3 regions of the Streptomyces sp. HUAS MS02 genome follow, and region 3 is predicted to be linked to each of the others. Evidence: riboswitches for the same ligand, from Rfam matches in the RefSeq annotation. Region 3 holds a riboswitch; each other region holds the start of a gene.
What was found. A riboswitch is a leader RNA that binds a small molecule or an ion and turns the genes downstream of it on or off. The one in region 3 is predicted to bind cobalamin.

Region 1: linked by a shared signal. The riboswitch ahead of ACZ9QC_RS32855 (cobalamin biosynthesis protein) and the one ahead of ACZ9QC_RS40070 (energy-coupling factor ABC transporter permease) in region 3 are both predicted to bind cobalamin.
Region 2: linked by a shared signal. The riboswitch ahead of ACZ9QC_RS03115 (ABC transporter substrate-binding protein) and the one ahead of ACZ9QC_RS40070 (energy-coupling factor ABC transporter permease) in region 3 are both predicted to bind cobalamin.

What each region holds. Positions count from the first base shown of each region.
Region 1 is NZ_CM146747.1:7,629,613-7,634,988, reverse strand. Features, by position in the region: gene ACZ9QC_RS32875 (helix-turn-helix domain-containing protein) at 1-77, shown strand, start outside; gene ACZ9QC_RS32870 (hypothetical protein) at 119-625, shown strand; gene ACZ9QC_RS32865 (DUF397 domain-containing protein) at 897-1,019, opposite strand; gene ACZ9QC_RS32860 (hypothetical protein) at 964-1,185, shown strand; cobalamin riboswitch at 1,291-1,433, shown strand; gene ACZ9QC_RS32855 (cobalamin biosynthesis protein) at 1,541-2,482, shown strand; gene ACZ9QC_RS32850 (cobyric acid synthase) at 2,479-4,005, shown strand; gene ACZ9QC_RS32845 (putative cobaltochelatase) at 4,183-5,376, shown strand, end outside.
Region 2 is NZ_CM146747.1:701,717-707,092, forward strand. Features, by position in the region: gene ACZ9QC_RS03110 (DUF6215 domain-containing protein) at 1-663, shown strand, start outside; cobalamin riboswitch at 684-894, shown strand; gene ACZ9QC_RS03115 (ABC transporter substrate-binding protein) at 963-2,015, shown strand; gene ACZ9QC_RS03120 (FecCD family ABC transporter permease) at 2,012-3,127, shown strand; gene ACZ9QC_RS03125 (ABC transporter ATP-binding protein) at 3,124-3,921, shown strand; gene ACZ9QC_RS03130 (AraC family transcriptional regulator) at 4,193-5,059, opposite strand; gene cobN (cobaltochelatase subunit CobN) at 5,352-5,376, opposite strand, start outside.
Region 3 is NZ_CM146747.1:9,275,605-9,280,980, reverse strand. Features, by position in the region: gene ACZ9QC_RS40085 (ArsR/SmtB family transcription factor) at 1-162, opposite strand, end outside; gene ACZ9QC_RS40080 (MFS transporter) at 306-1,634, shown strand; partial or broken gene ACZ9QC_RS40075 (HoxN/HupN/NixA family nickel/cobalt transporter) at 1,710-1,922, opposite strand; cobalamin riboswitch at 2,228-2,410, shown strand; gene ACZ9QC_RS40070 (energy-coupling factor ABC transporter permease) at 2,441-3,160, shown strand; gene ACZ9QC_RS40065 (energy-coupling factor ABC transporter substrate-binding protein) at 3,157-3,699, shown strand; gene cbiQ (cobalt ECF transporter T component CbiQ) at 3,705-4,454, shown strand; gene ACZ9QC_RS40055 (energy-coupling factor ABC transporter ATP-binding protein) at 4,451-5,332, shown strand; partial or broken gene ACZ9QC_RS40050 (amidohydrolase family protein) at 5,314-5,376, opposite strand, start outside.

The sequences.
Region 1 (5,376 bases), 1.6 Mb from region 3:
TCAGCACCATCGCCTATCACGGTGACCGGATGATCGAGCTGATCGACACGGTCAAGGAGAGTCTGGACAATAGCTGATCCCGGGGCGGCACGGCCCGGGCGGATTCGGGGGAGGGCCGATGGCGGTCTTCGAGATACGAGAGTGGTGGCGCCGGCTCCGCACGGCCCGCGCCGTTCCGGCGGGCGAGGCCTCCCGAGTCCCTCCCGAGTCCATGGAAGAGGAAGAACCGCTTCCCGTCGACGACTGCACCCTCAAGGCGTACGCCATGCAGCGGTCCGACTGGGCGGACTCACTGATCCGGGTGGAGAACGCCCGGGTGGACGGGGAGATACGTCTGCTGTCGACCAGGCTCCTGCTGGGCACGGCATGCGGCAGCATCCTGCTGTTCAGCATCGCCGCGGCGGCACGCGTCGCCCCCGGTGTGTCCTTCGCGGCCGCGACACCGCTCGCCACGGTCGTGATCGGCGCGCTCGGGGCCGCCCTGGTCACCGCGCTCGGCGCGGGGCTGGGCAGCGCGCTGCGTCACCGCTCCGGGGGCGCACCGGGCGCTCCGGTCAGTGGCGCTGCGACCTCCGGGGCTGAGCCGACGCCAGGGCCCGGTTCAGAACCCGGACCCGCTCCGTGACCGGGGTGATCCCCCACCACAGACCGGCGCCGCCGGCGATGAGCACGGTCACCGCCAACCAGACCAGTCCGCGGGCCTCACCGGCGGGTACCAGCAGCGCGGCGACGGCACCGGCCCCGACGGCCAGGACACCCATCACCGAGCAGTAGAGCGCCAACGGCGCGGCGGCCGCGACACGTGTTCCCCTCGTGCTTGGTTTTCCCGTGCGCGCCGAGGAAGAGCCTTTCGACCGGTTTCCCATGTGCGTACCTCCCGTCCCCCGGGCGGATCGTCACGAGCCGCCCGCTCCCGGGTCCACAAGCCCCGCCAGAAAACCACACCACGCCGCGTAGCGGAAGGTGAGCACAGCGTCTTGGTTCGACTTCGAGTCACGGATCATCACCCGCGTGTCCAAGACGGCCAACTCGACGCACTCCCCGCCCTGGTTGCCGGAATGGCTGCTCCTGATCCACACCGGTCCGGGCGACTCCCTGCCGATCACACCGACCTCCTCCCAGCCCACGAGTCAGCGCACCGACACGGCGTCCACCCTGTCGTTCCCTCAAGTGTTCCCAGCTTGAGCGCCGGGGAAGAGCACGGAAAGAGCCGATTCGGGCGAGTGACGCGATTTCAGCGGTGTGGGGCTCGGCACACCGTTGCTTCGCAGGTCAACAGCAAGTTGACGGGTCTTCCGGGAGCGTGGTGGACTGCCGGGGCCATCTACGACGGCAGGAGAGGAAGCCGGTGCGAGTCCGGCGCGGTCCCGCCACTGTCACCGGGGAAGAACCTCCCGGGAGCCAGGAACTCTCGCCGTCGGTCTCGTCGAACCAGGGCGTGGACACCCTGAGTGAGGACACAACGCCATGTGCGCCATGCGCGGCTGCCGTTCGGGGCTCGACGCCCGCCCCCTGCCCGACCCCGTGAACGGCTGAACCCGTGCGTGCCGATCGCGTGTTCGCGTACGGCGCCACCGCCGGAGTCCTCGGTGACCTGCTGCTCGGTGATCCTCGCCGGGGGCATCCGGTCGCCGCGTTCGGGCGGGCCGCCGGCGCCGTGGAGCGGGTGCTGTGGCGGGACCACCGGGGGTGGGGCGCGCTGCACACCGCCGTGTGCGCGGGCGGCGCCGTGGCGCTCGGGGCCGTCGCCTCGTCCGCCGTACGGCAGTCGCGTACCGCCTCCGTCGCGTTGACCGCCGCCGCCACCTGGGCCGTCGTCGGGGGGACTTCGCTCGGGCGGGAGGCCCGGGCGATCGGGCGGTCCCTGGAGGCGGGGGACGTCGACGGCGCGCGGGACCGCCTGCCGCATCTGTGCGGACGGGATCCCCAGGCGCTCGACGCGGACGGGATCGCGCGGGCGGTCGTGGAGTCCGTCGCCGAGAACACGTCGGACGCCGTGGTGGGGGCGCTCGTGTGGGGAGCCGTGGCGGGTGTGCCCGGGCTGCTGGGGTTCCGGGCCGTCAACACGCTGGACGCCATGGTCGGCCACCGGTCGGAGCGGTACCGGCGGTTCGGATGGGCCTCCGCGCGGCTGGACGACGTGGTGGGGTGGCCGGGAGCACGGCTGACGGCGATGCTGGCCGCGGCCTCCGGCGGGAATGCCCGGGGGGCCGTACGGGCCTGGCGCGCCGACGCGCACAGACATCCGAGCCCCAACGCGGGGCCCGTGGAGGCGTCGTTCGCGGGGGCGCTCGGAGTACGGATGGGGGGCACGTTGTCGTACGGGGGGCGGGTCGAGCATCGGCCTGTGCTCAATGGGGAGGGACGCGCCGTCGACGTGGGCGACATCGAGCGGGCCGTGCGGTTGTCCCGGCGGGTCGGATGGCTGGCGCTCGGGATCGGTGCGGGTGTGTCGCTGCTGCGGTCGAGGAGTCAGGGATGAGTGGCGGGCTGTTGGTCGCCGGGACCACCTCCGACGCCGGGAAGAGCGTGGTCACCGCCGGGATCTGCCGGTGGCTGGTGCGCCGGGGCGTCAAGGTCGCGCCGTTCAAGGCGCAGAACATGTCGCTCAACTCCTTCGTGACGAAGGAGGGAGCCGAGATCGGGCGGGCGCAGGCCATGCAGGCCCAGGCCTGCCGGGTGGAGCCCACCGCGCTCATGAACCCCGTGCTGCTCAAGCCCGGGGGCGAGCGCAGCAGTCAAGTGGTGCTGCTGGGGAAGCCCGTGGGCGAGATGAGTGCGCGCGGCTATCACGGCGGGCGGCAACAGCGGCTGCTCGGGACCGTGTTGGACTGTCTCACCGAGCTGCGGGGCACGTATGACGCGGTGATCTGCGAGGGGGCCGGCTCTCCGGCCGAGATCAATCTGCGGCGGACCGACATCGTCAACATGGGGATCGCCCGGAACGCCGGGCTGCCCGTGCTCGTGGTCGGCGACATCGACCGCGGTGGGGTGTTCGCGTCGTTCTTCGGGACGGTCGCGCTGCTCTCCCCCGAGGACCAGGCCCTCGTCGCCGGGTTCCTCGTCAACAAGTTCCGGGGCGACGTCTCCCTGTTGGAGCCGGGGCTGGACATGCTGCACGGGCTCACCGGGCGGCGGACGTACGGGGTGCTGCCGTTCCGGCACGGGCTCGGCATCGACGAGGAGGACGGGCTGCGGGTCTCGCTGCGGGGGACGGTGCGGGAGTCGAACGTCGCGCCGCCCGTCGGGGAGGACGTGCTGCGGGTCGCCGTGTGCGCGGTGCCGTTGATGTCCAACTTCACCGATGTGGACGCGCTCGCCGCCGAACCCGGTGTGGTCGTGCGGTTCGTGGACCGGGCCGAGGAACTGGCCGACGCCGATCTCGTCGTCGTCCCGGGGACCCGGGGCACGGTCCGGGCGCTGGAGTGGCTGCGGGAACGGGGACTCGCCGAGGCGCTGCTGCGCCGGGCCGCCGAGGGGCGGCCGGTCCTCGGCATCTGCGGGGGCTTCCAGGTCCTCGGGGAGCACATCGAGGACGACGTCGAGAGCCGCCGGGGGCATGTCCCGGCGCTCGGGGTGCTTCCCGTCCGGGTGCGGTTCGCCCCGGAGAAGACGCTCACCCGGCCCGTCGGGGAGGCCCTCGGGGAGCGGGTCGAGGGGTACGAGATCCATCACGGGGTCGCCGAGGTGCTGGGCGGCGAGCCGTTCCTGGACGGGTGCCGGGTCGGGCAGACCTGGGGCACGCACTGGCACGGGTCGCTGGAGTCGGACGGGTTCCGGCGGGCCTTCCTGCGCGAGGTGGCCGCCGCCTCGGGGCGCCGGTTCGTACCGGCCCCGGACACCTCGTTCGCCGCGCTGCGCGAGGAGCAGCTCGACCGGCTCGGCGACCTGATCGAGGAGCACGCGGACACGGACGCGCTGTGGCGGCTCATCGAGTCGGGTGCGCCCAGCGGGCTGCCGTTCGTTCCGCCGGGGGCGCCGGGGGTGCCGGGGGTGCCGGGATGAGGGCGCCGCCGTCTCCGGCTGTCCCCGCAGGGGCGGGGAGACACCAGAACGCCGCCCATGCGCGGGCTCATCGCCGGGCCATCCCCGCTCAGGCGGGGAGCACAGCACCAGGTTGACCGCGCACGAGCCGTCGAGCCGCCCGCATCTCACCCATTCACCCGTAGGAGGGCCCACCGCGTGAGCACGCACTTCCCCTTCACCGCCGTCGTCGGGCAGGGCGACCTGCAACTCGCCCTGCTCCTCAATGCGATCAGCCCGCGCATCGGCGGTGTGCTCGTGCGCGGTGAGAAGGGCACCGCCAAGAGCACCGCCGTGCGGGCGCTCGCGGCGCTGCTGCCGGAGGTGGAGGTCGTCGTCGGCTGCCGGTTCTCCTGCGACCCCGTGAAGCCGGACCCGGCCTGTCCGGACGGGCCGCACGAGCCGGCGTTCGAGACCCGGCCCTCCCGCATGGTCGAGCTGCCCGTCGGCGCCTCCGAGGACCGGCTCGTCGGCGCCCTCGACATCGAACGGGCGCTCTCCGAGGGCGTGAAGGCGTTCGAGCCCGGGCTGCTCGCGGACGCGCACCGGGGCATCCTCTACGTCGACGAGGTGAACCTGCTCCACGACCACCTCGTCGACCTGCTGCTCGACGCGGCCGCGATGGGTGCCTCGTACGTGGAGCGCGAGGGCGTCTCCGTACGGCATGCCGCGCGGTTCCTGCTGGTCGGGACGATGAACCCCGAGGAGGGCGAGCTGCGGCCGCAGTTGCTCGACCGGTTCGGGCTGACCGTGGAGGTCGCGGCCTCGCGGGAGCCGGACCAGCGGGTGGAGGTCGTCCGGCGGCGGCTCGCCTACGACGACGATCCGGCCGGTTTCGCGGCCCGTTGGGCGGACGAGGAGGCCGACGTACGGCAACGGATCGTCGCGGCACGGGAGTTGCTGCCGTCGGTGGTGCTGGGCGACGGGGCGCTGCTGCAGATCGCGGCGACCTGCGCGGCCTTCGAGGTGGACGGGATGCGGGCCGACATCGTGATGGCCCGGACGGCGACCGCGCTGGCCGCGTGGGCCGGGCGGACCGAGGTGCTCGCGGAGGACGTGCGCCGGGCGGCGCTGCTCGCGCTGCCGCACCGGCGCCGCCGGAACCCGTTCGACGCGCCGGGGCTCGACGAGGACAAGCTCGACGAGACGCTGGAGGAGTTCGCGGAGCCGCCGCAGAACTCGCACGATCCGAGCGACTCGACCGACCCGAGCGACCACGACCACTCCGGCGACCCTGACGACTCGCCGGACGAGGATCCCGACCCCGGGCCGGACGGGCCCGGTGGCGGCGGACGACCGCCCGCTCCGGAGTCCGACGGGCCGCAGGGCGGCGAGGGTGGCACGCCGCCCGAG
Region 2 (5,376 bases), 8.6 Mb from region 3:
ACGGGCGGCCAGGTGGTCTCGGCGGTGGCGACCGTCGGTGTGCTGCTGGGCGGGTTGTGGTTGCTGGGCGACCTCCTCGACACGACCCCCGAGACCGTGGGGCCGGCCGTCTGCTCGTCGTCGTCGGACGACCCCTCTCCGGCGGCACGGGGCAAGGTCTCCGGTGCACAGCTGTGCACCGCGCTGAACCGCGCCGACCTGCCGGAGCTCCTCGGGACGCCCACCGAGCAGGCGGTCATCGCCTCGGGCAGCGAGAACGAGTCCACCTGGTTCGACGGCACCAGGACCGTCACCCCCGAGGCGACCGTCGAACTCGACACGTACACCGTGGAGCTCTCGGCGTCGTACGAGGATCTTCCGGTCGCCGAGGCGGTCGGCTATCTGGGCTCCGGCGCCGAGACCAGGAAGGTGCTCGGGCACACGGCGGCCCTGTACTCGGGCCGGACCATCGGCATCTCGTTCCGTCTCGACGGCAGCGACCCGGAGTCCGCTCCCGGCGGCGTCGCCCGGCAGCTGCTGGTCGCGACCGACCCGAAGGACAGCGGCAGCACCTTCGAACTCGTCATCTACCGCCAGGACTCCCAGATTCCGGACGACGCGGCGCTGTTCCGTGTGGCCGAGAAGGTCCTGCCGACGCTCCCCGGCTGGAAGCCCGCGAACTGACGGGCCCTCGGAAGCGCGTGTGATAGCTTGCCGACGCCAGTCGAACCCGTGTGCGCGCACATAAGTACGCGTACGGGTCAGGGAATCCGGTGTGAATCCGGAGCTGACGCGCAGCGGTGAGGGTGACGGGCGGGACAACGGCCACTGGACGGCGGTCACGATCGCGGTCCGGGAAGGCGTCTCGTCCGGGTGACCCCGAGTCCGAAGACCTGCTGGCGGTCCCCGGCACCGAGGGGTGCCCGGGGAAGCACCGTACGACCGGGCTTCGCGCATGAGCCCTCGACGCCGAAGGAAGTCCCGTGCCGCTCGCACGCCCCGTCCGCCATGCCGTCCTGTTCCTGACCGCCGGTGCCCTGTTGCTGACCGGCTGCGGGGGCTCCGGTTCCACAGCGTCGTCGGACCGGGGTCCGGCCCCGGGCGGATCCGCCGGTCATCCGGTGACGCTCGACAACTGCGGGCGCGAGGTGCGGGTCGACAGCCCGCCCGAGCGTGCCGTCTCCCTCAACCAGGGCACGACCGAGATCCTGCTCTCCCTCGGGCTCGCCGACCGTGTGGTGGGCACCGCCACCTGGACCGATCCGCTGCCGAAGGGGCTGGAGAAGGCCAACGCGAAGGTGCCCCGGCTCGCCGATGACGCACCCTCCTTCGAGAAGGTCCTCGACGCCGAACCCGACCTCGTCGTCTCCTCGTTCGCCTCCACGCTCGGCAAGGGCGGGGTGGCGACCCGGGAGGAGTTCGAGAAGCTCGGCGTGCCCACGTATCTGTCGCCGTCGGACTGTGTGGGCAAGGACAACAGCGGGGACGGCGACGGCGTCCGCACCGAGCCGCTGACCATGGAGACGGTCTACGGCGAAGTCCGTGATCTGGCCCGGATCTTCGGGGTCGAGGAGCGCGGCGAGAAGCTGGTGGCCGAGCTGAGGTCCCGGGTCAGGAAGGCGACCGCCGGACTCGACGCGCGTGGGGTCACCGTCCTGTACTGGTTCGCCAACGACCAGTCGCCGTACCTCGCCGGGTGCTGCGGCGCCCCCGGGATCATCACCCGTGAACTGGACGCGAAGAACGTCTTCGACGACACCGACGAGGAGTGGCCCCAGGTCAACTGGGAGACCGTCGCCGACCGCGACCCGGACGTCCTGGTCATCGGGGACCTGGTCCGCAAGCAGCAGACGGCCGAGACGGCCGCGAAGAAGATCGAGTTCCTGGAGTCCGACCCGGTCACCCGGAACATGACGGCGGTGCGCGAGAAGCGGTACGTACGGCTGCCGGGCCAGGCCATGAACCCGACGATCCGCACCGTCGAGGGCGTGGAGAAGCTCGCGGCGGCACTGCGCGAGTACGGCCTCACGGGATGACGGCCCCGGAACCCGACACGAAACCGGTGGCCGACGAGGTGACCGGAGCGCCGACCCCCGCCAAGGCGCGTCGGACGGCTGCGGCGGGGGCCGTCGGTCGGGGGCTGTGGTGGGGGTCGGCGTGGTCGGCCGGGGGCGTGGTGCTGTGTCTGTCCGTCGCCCTCGCGATCACCATCGGGCCGGCCGACATCGGCGTGGTCGACGTCTGGTCCACGGTGGTGGCCCATCTCGGCTGGGGGCACACGGAGTTGACGCCCATCCGGGACGGCATCGTGTGGAACCTACGGCTGCCGCGCACCCTGCTGGCCGCCGTGTGCGGCGCCGGACTGGCCGTGTGCGGCGCGGTGATGCAGTCCCTGCTGCGCAACCCGCTCGCCGACCCCTTCGTGCTCGGTGTCTCCTCCGGCGCGTCGACCGGCGCGGTCGTGGTCGTGGTGCTCGGCGCGGGAGGCGGCGCGCTGTCGGTCTCCGGCGGCGCGTTCCTGGGCGCGGTGGCCTCGTTCGGCCTCGTGCTGCTGCTCAGCCACACCCTCGGCGGCACCACGGACCGGGTGGTGCTGGTCGGGGTCGCGGCCATGCAACTGTTCTCCGCGCTCACCTCCTTCATCGTGATGACCGCGGCCGACGCCGAGACCACCCGCGCGGTGCTGTTCTGGCTGCTCGGCTCGCTCAGCGGTGCCGACTGGACGGATGTGACGGTGTGCCTGGCGGTGCTGGTGGCGGTGCTCCTGGTCTGCCTGGGGCACACCCACGCGCTGGACGCGTTCGCGTTCGGGCAGGACGCGGCGGCCTCGCTCGGCGTCTCCGTGACCCGCGTCCGGCTCGTCCTGCTGTGCGCCACCGCCCTGCTCACGGCCGCCCTGGTCGCCTCGGCCGGGGCGATCGGCTTCGTCGGCCTGGTGCTGCCCCACGCCGCACGCGCGCTGACCGGCTCCGGCCACGGTCGGCTCCTGCCGGCCTCCGCCCTGGCCGGGGCCGTGTTCCTGGTGTGGGTCGACACCCTCGCCCGCACCGTCCTGGACCCGCAGGAGGTGCCGGTCGGGGTGGTGACGTCCCTCATCGGCGTCCCGGCGTTCGTCGCCATCATGTACCGGACCAGGAGCGCCCGATGACCGACACCGCCCCCAGCGCCTCCCCCGGGCTGCGCGCCGAGCGGGTGTCCCGGACCGCCGACGGCACACTGATCATGGACGGGGTCAGCGTGGCGCCCCGGCCCGGCACCGTCACCGGTCTGCTGGGCCCCAACGGCTCGGGCAAGTCCACCCTGCTGCGTCTGCTCGCCGGGGTCCTCGCGCCCGCCTCGGGGGTCGTCACCCTCGACGACCGTCCACTGGACCGGGTGGGCCGCCGCGCGGTCGCCCGCCGGATCGCCGTCGTGGCCCAACAGGCTGACACCCAGGTCGAGTTGACGGTCGAGGACGTCGTACGGCTGGGCCGTGTCCCGCACCGCCGAGCGTGGTCGCCCGCCTCACGGGCCGACGAGGAGACCGTCCGCACGGCCCTGGCCCGCACGGGTCTGGCCGACAAGGCCCGCCGGTCCTGGCACACCCTGTCGGGCGGTGAGCGCCAGCGGGTCCAGATCGCCCGCGCCCTCGCCCAGGAGCCGAGCGAACTCCTCCTGGACGAGCCCACCAACCACCTCGACATCCAGCACCAGCTCGCCCTGCTGACCCTGATCCGCGAACTCCGTCTGACCAGCGTCGTCGCCCTGCACGACCTGAACCTCGCCGCCATGTACTGCGACCGGCTCGTCGTGCTGCGGCAGGGCCGTGTGGTGGCCGCCGGGACCCCGCACGACGTCCTCACCGAGTCCCTGATCGCCGCCGTCTACGGCGTACGGGCCACCGTCACCGCCGCCGGCCCCGGCGAAGGACCCCACATCCGCTTCCTGGGCCCACTGCCCTAGGCAGTCGCTCTCCGACGAGCGGGGAGGACCGGCCGGGGCCCGCAGCCCGGATCGCTCAAGTCGCCCGCACGGGACGGTCCTTGCCCGGCTCGGCCGGCGCCTCGACGGGTCAGCGGGGTCCGACCACGGCCTCGCGCGCAGCCACGTCCGACGCCCGCCCCCACGACGATCGCCCTCATCGCCCCGCCTCATGGTCGACGGCGTTCCACGCCACCGGCGGACAAGAGGCTGGGCAGGCGCGCGACGGCGTGAAGTCGCCGCGCGCCGGCGCTCAGAGCGAGGCCCGCTCCACCGGGATCCACAGCTCCGCGTCGGCCCGCGCCGCGTCGGGCGAGAGCCTGGTCCGCAGGATCTCGGGACCCGGACGACTCCGGTACGGGTTGGACGGGAACCACTGGGTGAACACGTCCCGCCACAGATGCTGCAACGCCTGCGGGAAGGGCCCGGAGTTCTCGAAGACCGCCCACGTCCCGGCCGGGACGACGAGCTCGTCCATGTCCTCGGGGGCGGCGGCTCGCGTCACCGCTCCGTGGAAGTAGTCGAGTTCGGTGCCCTCGGCACGACTGGCGTCGAGGTTGTCACTGATCGCGACGATCCCCCTCGGCTCCTGGTCGGACAGGCTCTCGATCCGGTCGAGCGTCTCCTTGCCGAGGCCCCGGATGAAGTCGGCGATCGCCGGGTTCACCCCCTCGTGCACGAGCGGGACCCGGGCCTTCCTCCCGACCACCCGGAACTCCTCCTTCTCCATGACTCGGTATCGCATGCTGCTGCTCCCTTCGACGACGAGGCGGAAGGACATCCGGGGCTGCGACCGCAGGCTCGCACCGGTCCGCCGGGCCTCCCCGGGGCCGACGCCGTGCAGGGCGCGGAACGCCCGTGCGAACGCCTCCCCGGAGCCGTAGCCATAGCGCACCGCGATCTCCAGCAGCGTCCGCTCGTCGGCCAGCACCTCGGCACCGGCCACGGTCAGCCGCCGCCGTCGGATGTACTCCGACAGCGGCATGCCCGCGAGCGCCGAGAAGAGCCGCCGCAGGTGGTACTCCGACGTCACCGCGATCCGCGCCAGGTCCGCCACCTCGATCGACTGGTCGAGATGGCGTTCGATGTGCTCCATGGCCTGGTTGAGCCGCTCCAGCACCCCGGCCTCCTTCCTTTGACCACCACGCTAGGAAGAGGCCACCCCGCCCCACCCGACATCCTGTGCCCGCTCCGGTCGGGTGGGTCACCACGCACCGCACCGCGCGCCGACGCCTCCGAGGCTCCCCCGGCTGGTTCACCGGCGTGCAGTGCCACCCCGAGGGCACCGCCCACGAGGACACCGCGCGGCAGAGCCTGTTCGACGCCCCTCGTACGGGCAGCCGGGGACCGGGCGCTGACACCGTCGCGCGGGGGTGCGGGGCGGTGGACCGCACCGCACCCCCGCGCCGTCGTCAGCTGTCGCCGCCCTCCAGGTCG
Region 3 (5,376 bases):
TGAGCCGACGTCCGACTCGCCCTGAGCGAGCAGCCACAGCAGATGCAGCCGGGTGACGTCGGAGAGCATCGCGAACACTCCGGTCGCCTCGGTGAGCCGTGCGCTGTCGGGGGCGCGCAGATGCGCACCGGACGCAGGTGACACGGCATGGCGTTCAGGCATGCGCCCAGCGTAGGCGCTCCGCCGGGGGTGCGGGGGGGTCGGCTCTTGGCCGCGGGTTCGTGGGGGCTGGTCGCGCGGTTCCCCGCGCCACTGCGGGACGCTCTCATGTGCATAGGTGCGCACATGACGGCTATCATCTGTTCATGCTTGCCGTACTGCGTCATCGTGCCTATCGGCGGCTCTTCGCCGCCCAGGTCGTGGCCCTGGTGGGGACCGGGCTCGCGACCGTCGCGCTCGGGCTGCTGGCGTACGACCTCGCGGGCGCCGACGCCGGTTCCGTCCTCGGTACGGCGCTCGCGATCAAGATGGTGGCGTACGTGGTGATCGCCCCCGTCGTGGGCGCGGTCGCCGACCGGCTGCCCCGCCGGGCCCTGATGGTGGCGGCGGACCTGGTGCGGGCGGGGATCGCCGTGTCCCTGCCGTTCGTCGGCGAGGTCTGGCAGGTCTACGTCCTGGTGTTCCTCCTGCAGTCCGCGTCGGCCGTGTTCACGCCCACCTTCCAGGCCGTCATCCCCGATGTGCTGCCCGAGGAACGCGACTACACCCGGGCCCTGTCGATGTCCCGGCTCGCCTATGACCTGGAGAGCCTCTTCTCCCCCGCGCTCGCGGCCGCGCTGTTGTCCGTGACGACCTACGACGGGCTGTTCACCGGCACGGTCCTCGGGTTCCTCGCCTCGGCCGCGCTGGTCGTCTCCACCGCCCTGCCCGAGCGGGCCGCCGGCACCGCCCCGTGGGCGGGCGGCGCGTACGCCAGGGCCACCGCCGGGACGCGTCTCTTCCTCGGCGTACCCGAGCTGCGGGCCCTGCTCGTCCTGAACCTCGCGGTCGCGGCGGCCGGGGCGATGGTGACGGTGAACTCCGTCGTCTACGTCCGTGATGTGCTCGGCCTGTCCGCGAGCGCCCTGCCGCTGGCGCTCGGGGCGTACGGGGCGGGGTCAATGGCCGTGGCGCTGGTGCTGCCCCGGGTGCTGGAGAAGGTCCCCGACCGTGCCGTGATGCTGCCGGGCGCGCTGTCGCTGGCCGGCGTCTTCGCCGGGCTCGGGGCCGTCACCGGCGCGCAGGGCGGGAGTTGGCGGCTGCCCGCGCTGCTGGTGCTCTGGGCCGCGTTCGGTGCCGCGTGCTCGGCGGTGCTCACTCCGGCCGGGCGTCTGGTCCGCCGCTCGGTGGCGCCCGGGGAGCGTACGGCCGCGTTCGCGGCCCAGTTCTCCCTCTCGCACGGCTGCTGGCTGCTGACGTATCCGCTGGCCGGATGGCTGGGGGCGACGGCAGGGCTGAACTGGGCCGTGCTCGCCCTGGGTTCGCTCGCGCTGGGCGCGGCGCTGACGGCCGTACGGCTGTGGCCTGCGTCGTCGACGTCCCACGTGCACGCCGGGCTCCCCTCCGGTCACCCCCATCTGGTGGGCGCCCGACGCGTCCGGGCCGGATGGCGGCACAGTCACGGCCATCTCGGGGACGGGCTGCACGCGCACTAGGGAGTGGCCGAGGTGCGGCGGTCAGCCGGTCGTCCACTTCTGCTCGATCCGCGCGAACCGCCAGACCAGCAGGGCTGTGTTGTCGATGGCGGCGATGTGGTCGGCGTCGAAGGCGTGCCGCATGCCCAGGGTGTAGGCGGTGACGCCCATGCCGACGCCGAAGGTCTTGCTGCCGACGCTGTGGTGCTCGGGGGCGACGATCACCACGAGCGTGAACCAGCCGATGAGGTGCAGAGCGAGGATGAACCCGGCCATCCCGGCCAGGCTCGCCCACTCCCCGCGCGTCAGGGAGGAGCGGATCCGCCGCCAGGAGAGTCCGCCCGGCCCGGCGGTGGCCGAGGGGGCGGTGTCGGTGCCAGGAGCCATGGGGCGTGCGCCTCTTCTTCCATGGGTGCGTGCGGTCGCGTCCTCTCAGCCTTGTGCGCCATGTTGGCAGCTGCAACTATCTCGCAGTAAAGCTCGCGTCTGCTTTCGGTCAGCCGTGGGCTCCTGTCGACGCGCGAGGCGTGCGCCGGAGCGTGCGCCCGGGTGTGAGCTGTCGCACGGCGCCCGCGCGCCCCTGGCCTCCGCTTGTCAGCGTCCTTATCTGGGCACTACTGTCACCACGCCTTGGTGAACGGGAAATCCGGTGTGATGCCGGTGCGGCCCTCGCCACTGTGATCGGGAAGTCCGGCTCCGGTCCTCACGGACAGCCACTGGGTCTTCGGACCCGGGAAGGCGGAGCACGGGCGGTGTCACCCGTAAGCCAGGAGACCGGCCAAGGCGCGTCAACCATCCACGAGGTGCTGGAGAGGGTCTGCTGAGCCATGCACATAGCCGAGGGTTTCCTTCCTCCGGCGCACGCGATCGCCTGGGGTGTCGCGTCCGCGCCGTTCGTCGTCCACGGAGTACGGGCACTCACCCGTGAGGTCAGGGAGCACCCCGAGAGCACACTGCTGCTCGGTGCCTCGGGTGCCTTCACCTTCGTCCTGTCCGCGCTGAAGCTGCCGTCGGTCACCGGGAGTTGCTCCCACCCCACCGGCACCGGCCTCGGCGCCATCCTGTTCCGGCCGCCGATCATGGCGGTCCTCGGCACCATCACCCTGCTCTTCCAGGCCCTGTTGCTCGCCCACGGGGGTCTGACCACGCTCGGCGCCAACGTCTTCTCCATGGCGATCGCCGGCCCCTGGGCGGGGTACGGCGTCTACCGGCTGTTGCGACGCTTCGACGTGCCGCTGATGGTGACGGTGTTCTTCGGCGCGTTCGTCGCCGACCTGGTCACCTACTGCGCCACCAGCGTGCAGTTGGCGCTCGCCTTCCCCGACCCGAGCAGCGGTTTCCTGGGCGCGCTCGGCAAGTTCGGCTCCATCTTCGCCGTCACCCAGATCCCGCTCGCGGTCAGCGAGGGTCTGCTCACCGTGCTGGTGATGCGTCTGCTGGTGCAGTCGAGCAAGGGCGAACTCACCCGGCTCGGCGTGCTCCTGACCGGCAGGCAGGGCCGCACCGGGGCCGAGAGGGAGAACGAGACCGAGGCGGTGGCCCGATGAACCGGAACACGAAGATCAACGTACTGCTGCTGCTCGTCGTGGCCGCGCTCGCCGTCCTGCCGCTGGCCCTCGGCCTCGGTGACCACAAGGAGGAGCCGTTCTCGGGCGCCGACGGCGAGGCGGAGACAGCGATCACCGAGATCGAGCCGGACTACGAGCCGTGGTTCTCCCCGCTGTACGAGCCGCCGTCGGGTGAGATCGAGTCGGCGCTCTTCTCCCTCCAGGCGGCCCTCGGCGCGGGCGTCCTCGCCTACTACTTCGGCGTCCGCCAAGGCCGGCGCCAGGGCGAGGCCCGGGCGCGGGCGCTGCTGGACGCGGCCGGGGAGACCGACAAGGCCCCGGAGAAGCCGGTGGACGCGACCGTGGCGGCCTCGACCACGAGCGCGTCCGGCCCGACGGTGAGCGCGTCCAGCCCTGCGGCGAGCGTTCCGGCGGCCGCGGCCCCGAAGGGCGCGTCGGGGGCGTCCGACACCCCCGACCCGACCGGCGACGAAGGCTCGTCCGGTCGCTCCGGGGCTGCCCCGGCCGGGCGGGGCTGACCCGGGTGCTGCCGATCGACGCGGCGGCGCACAGCAGTCGCTGGCGCCGCCGTCATCCCGTGGACAAGGCCGTGCTCGGGCTCGGCCTCACCGTGCTCGCGATCTCCCTGCCGCCCTGGCCTGGCGCGGCCCTGGTCCTGCTGACCTCGCTCGTGGTGCTGCTGGGCCCCGCGGGCGTGCCCGGCCGCCGGCTGTGGCGGGCCTACCGCGTTCCGTTGGGCTTCTGCGTGACCGGCGCGCTGCCGCTGCTCGTGCAGGTGGGCGGGCCGCAGGGGTTCGTCACGCCGGCCGACGGCGGAGCGGTCCGCGCCGGGGAACTGTTGCTGCGCACCTCGGCCGCCTCCCTCGGCGTCCTCCTGTTCGCCTTCACCACCCCGATGTCGGACCTGCTGCCCCGGCTGGTCCGGGCCGGGGTGCCCGCGCCGGTCGTGGACGTGGCCCTGGTCACCTACCGGATGAGCTTTCTGCTCCTGGACTCGATGCGCCGGATCCGGGAGGCGCAGGCGGCGCGGCTGGGGCACACCACCCGGGCCGCCACCTGGCGTTCCCTCGCCGGGCTCGGCGCCACCGCGTTCGTACGGGCCTTCGACCGGGCGGCACGGCTGCAGACCGGGCTCGCCGGACGGGGGTACGACGGCACTCTGCGCGTCCTGGTGCCCGAGGCCCGGGTCTCCGTGCGGTTCACCACGGCCAGTGTCGCGCTCCTGGCGGCCGTCGCCGCCCTCACCCTCGTCCTGGAAAGGCCGCTGACATGAGCGAGCCCGTACTCGTCGCCCTGCGGGGCGCGTCGTTCGCGTACGAGGACGGACCGCCCGTGCTCAGCGAACTCGACTTCGAGGTGCGCGCGGGGCGAGCGCTCGCCCTGCTGGGCCGCAACGGCAGCGGCAAGACGACGCTGATGCGGCTGCTCAGCGGCGGACTGCGGCCCCGCGCGGGCGAGTTGGCCGTCGAGGGGCGGCCGGTGTCGTACGACCGCAAGGGGCTCACCCGGCTCAGGACGACGGTCCAGCTGGTCGTCCAGGACCCGGACGACCAGCTCTTCGCGGCGTCCGTCGCGCAGGACGTGTCGTTCGGACCGCTGAACCTCGGACTGCCCGACGCGCAGGTGCGGGACCGGGTGGACGAGGCGCTCGGCGCGCTCGGTATCGCCGCCCTCGCCGACCGGCCGACCCATCTGCTCTCCTACGGCCAGCGCAAGCGGACCGCCATCGCCGGGGCGGTCGCGATGCGGCCCCGGGTCCTGATCCTCGACGAGCCGACCGCCGGACTCGACCCGGACGGACAGGAGCGGCTCCTCGCCACCCTGGACGAGCTGCGCCGCTCCGGCACCACCGTCGTGATGGCCACCCATGACGTCGACCTCGCGCTGCGCTGGGCCGACGACGCGGCGCTGCTCACCCCGACCGGCGCGCGCACGGGCCCGGTGGCGGAGATGCTCGCCCGCACGGATCTCCTGCACCAGGCGGGGCTGCGGCTCCCCTGGGGTGTCGCGGTCGCCCGGCTGCTGCGTGGGCAGGGGCTGTTGGAGCGGGAGGAGGCGGGCCCGCGCACACCGGACGAGTTGGCGGCCCTCGCGGAGGCGGACGCCGGACCGGGCTCGCGGCTGCCTCAGCCTCAGATCCGCAGGCCGTAGACGCGCACGGCGGTGCCCGCGAAGACCTCCCGGCGTTCGGCCTC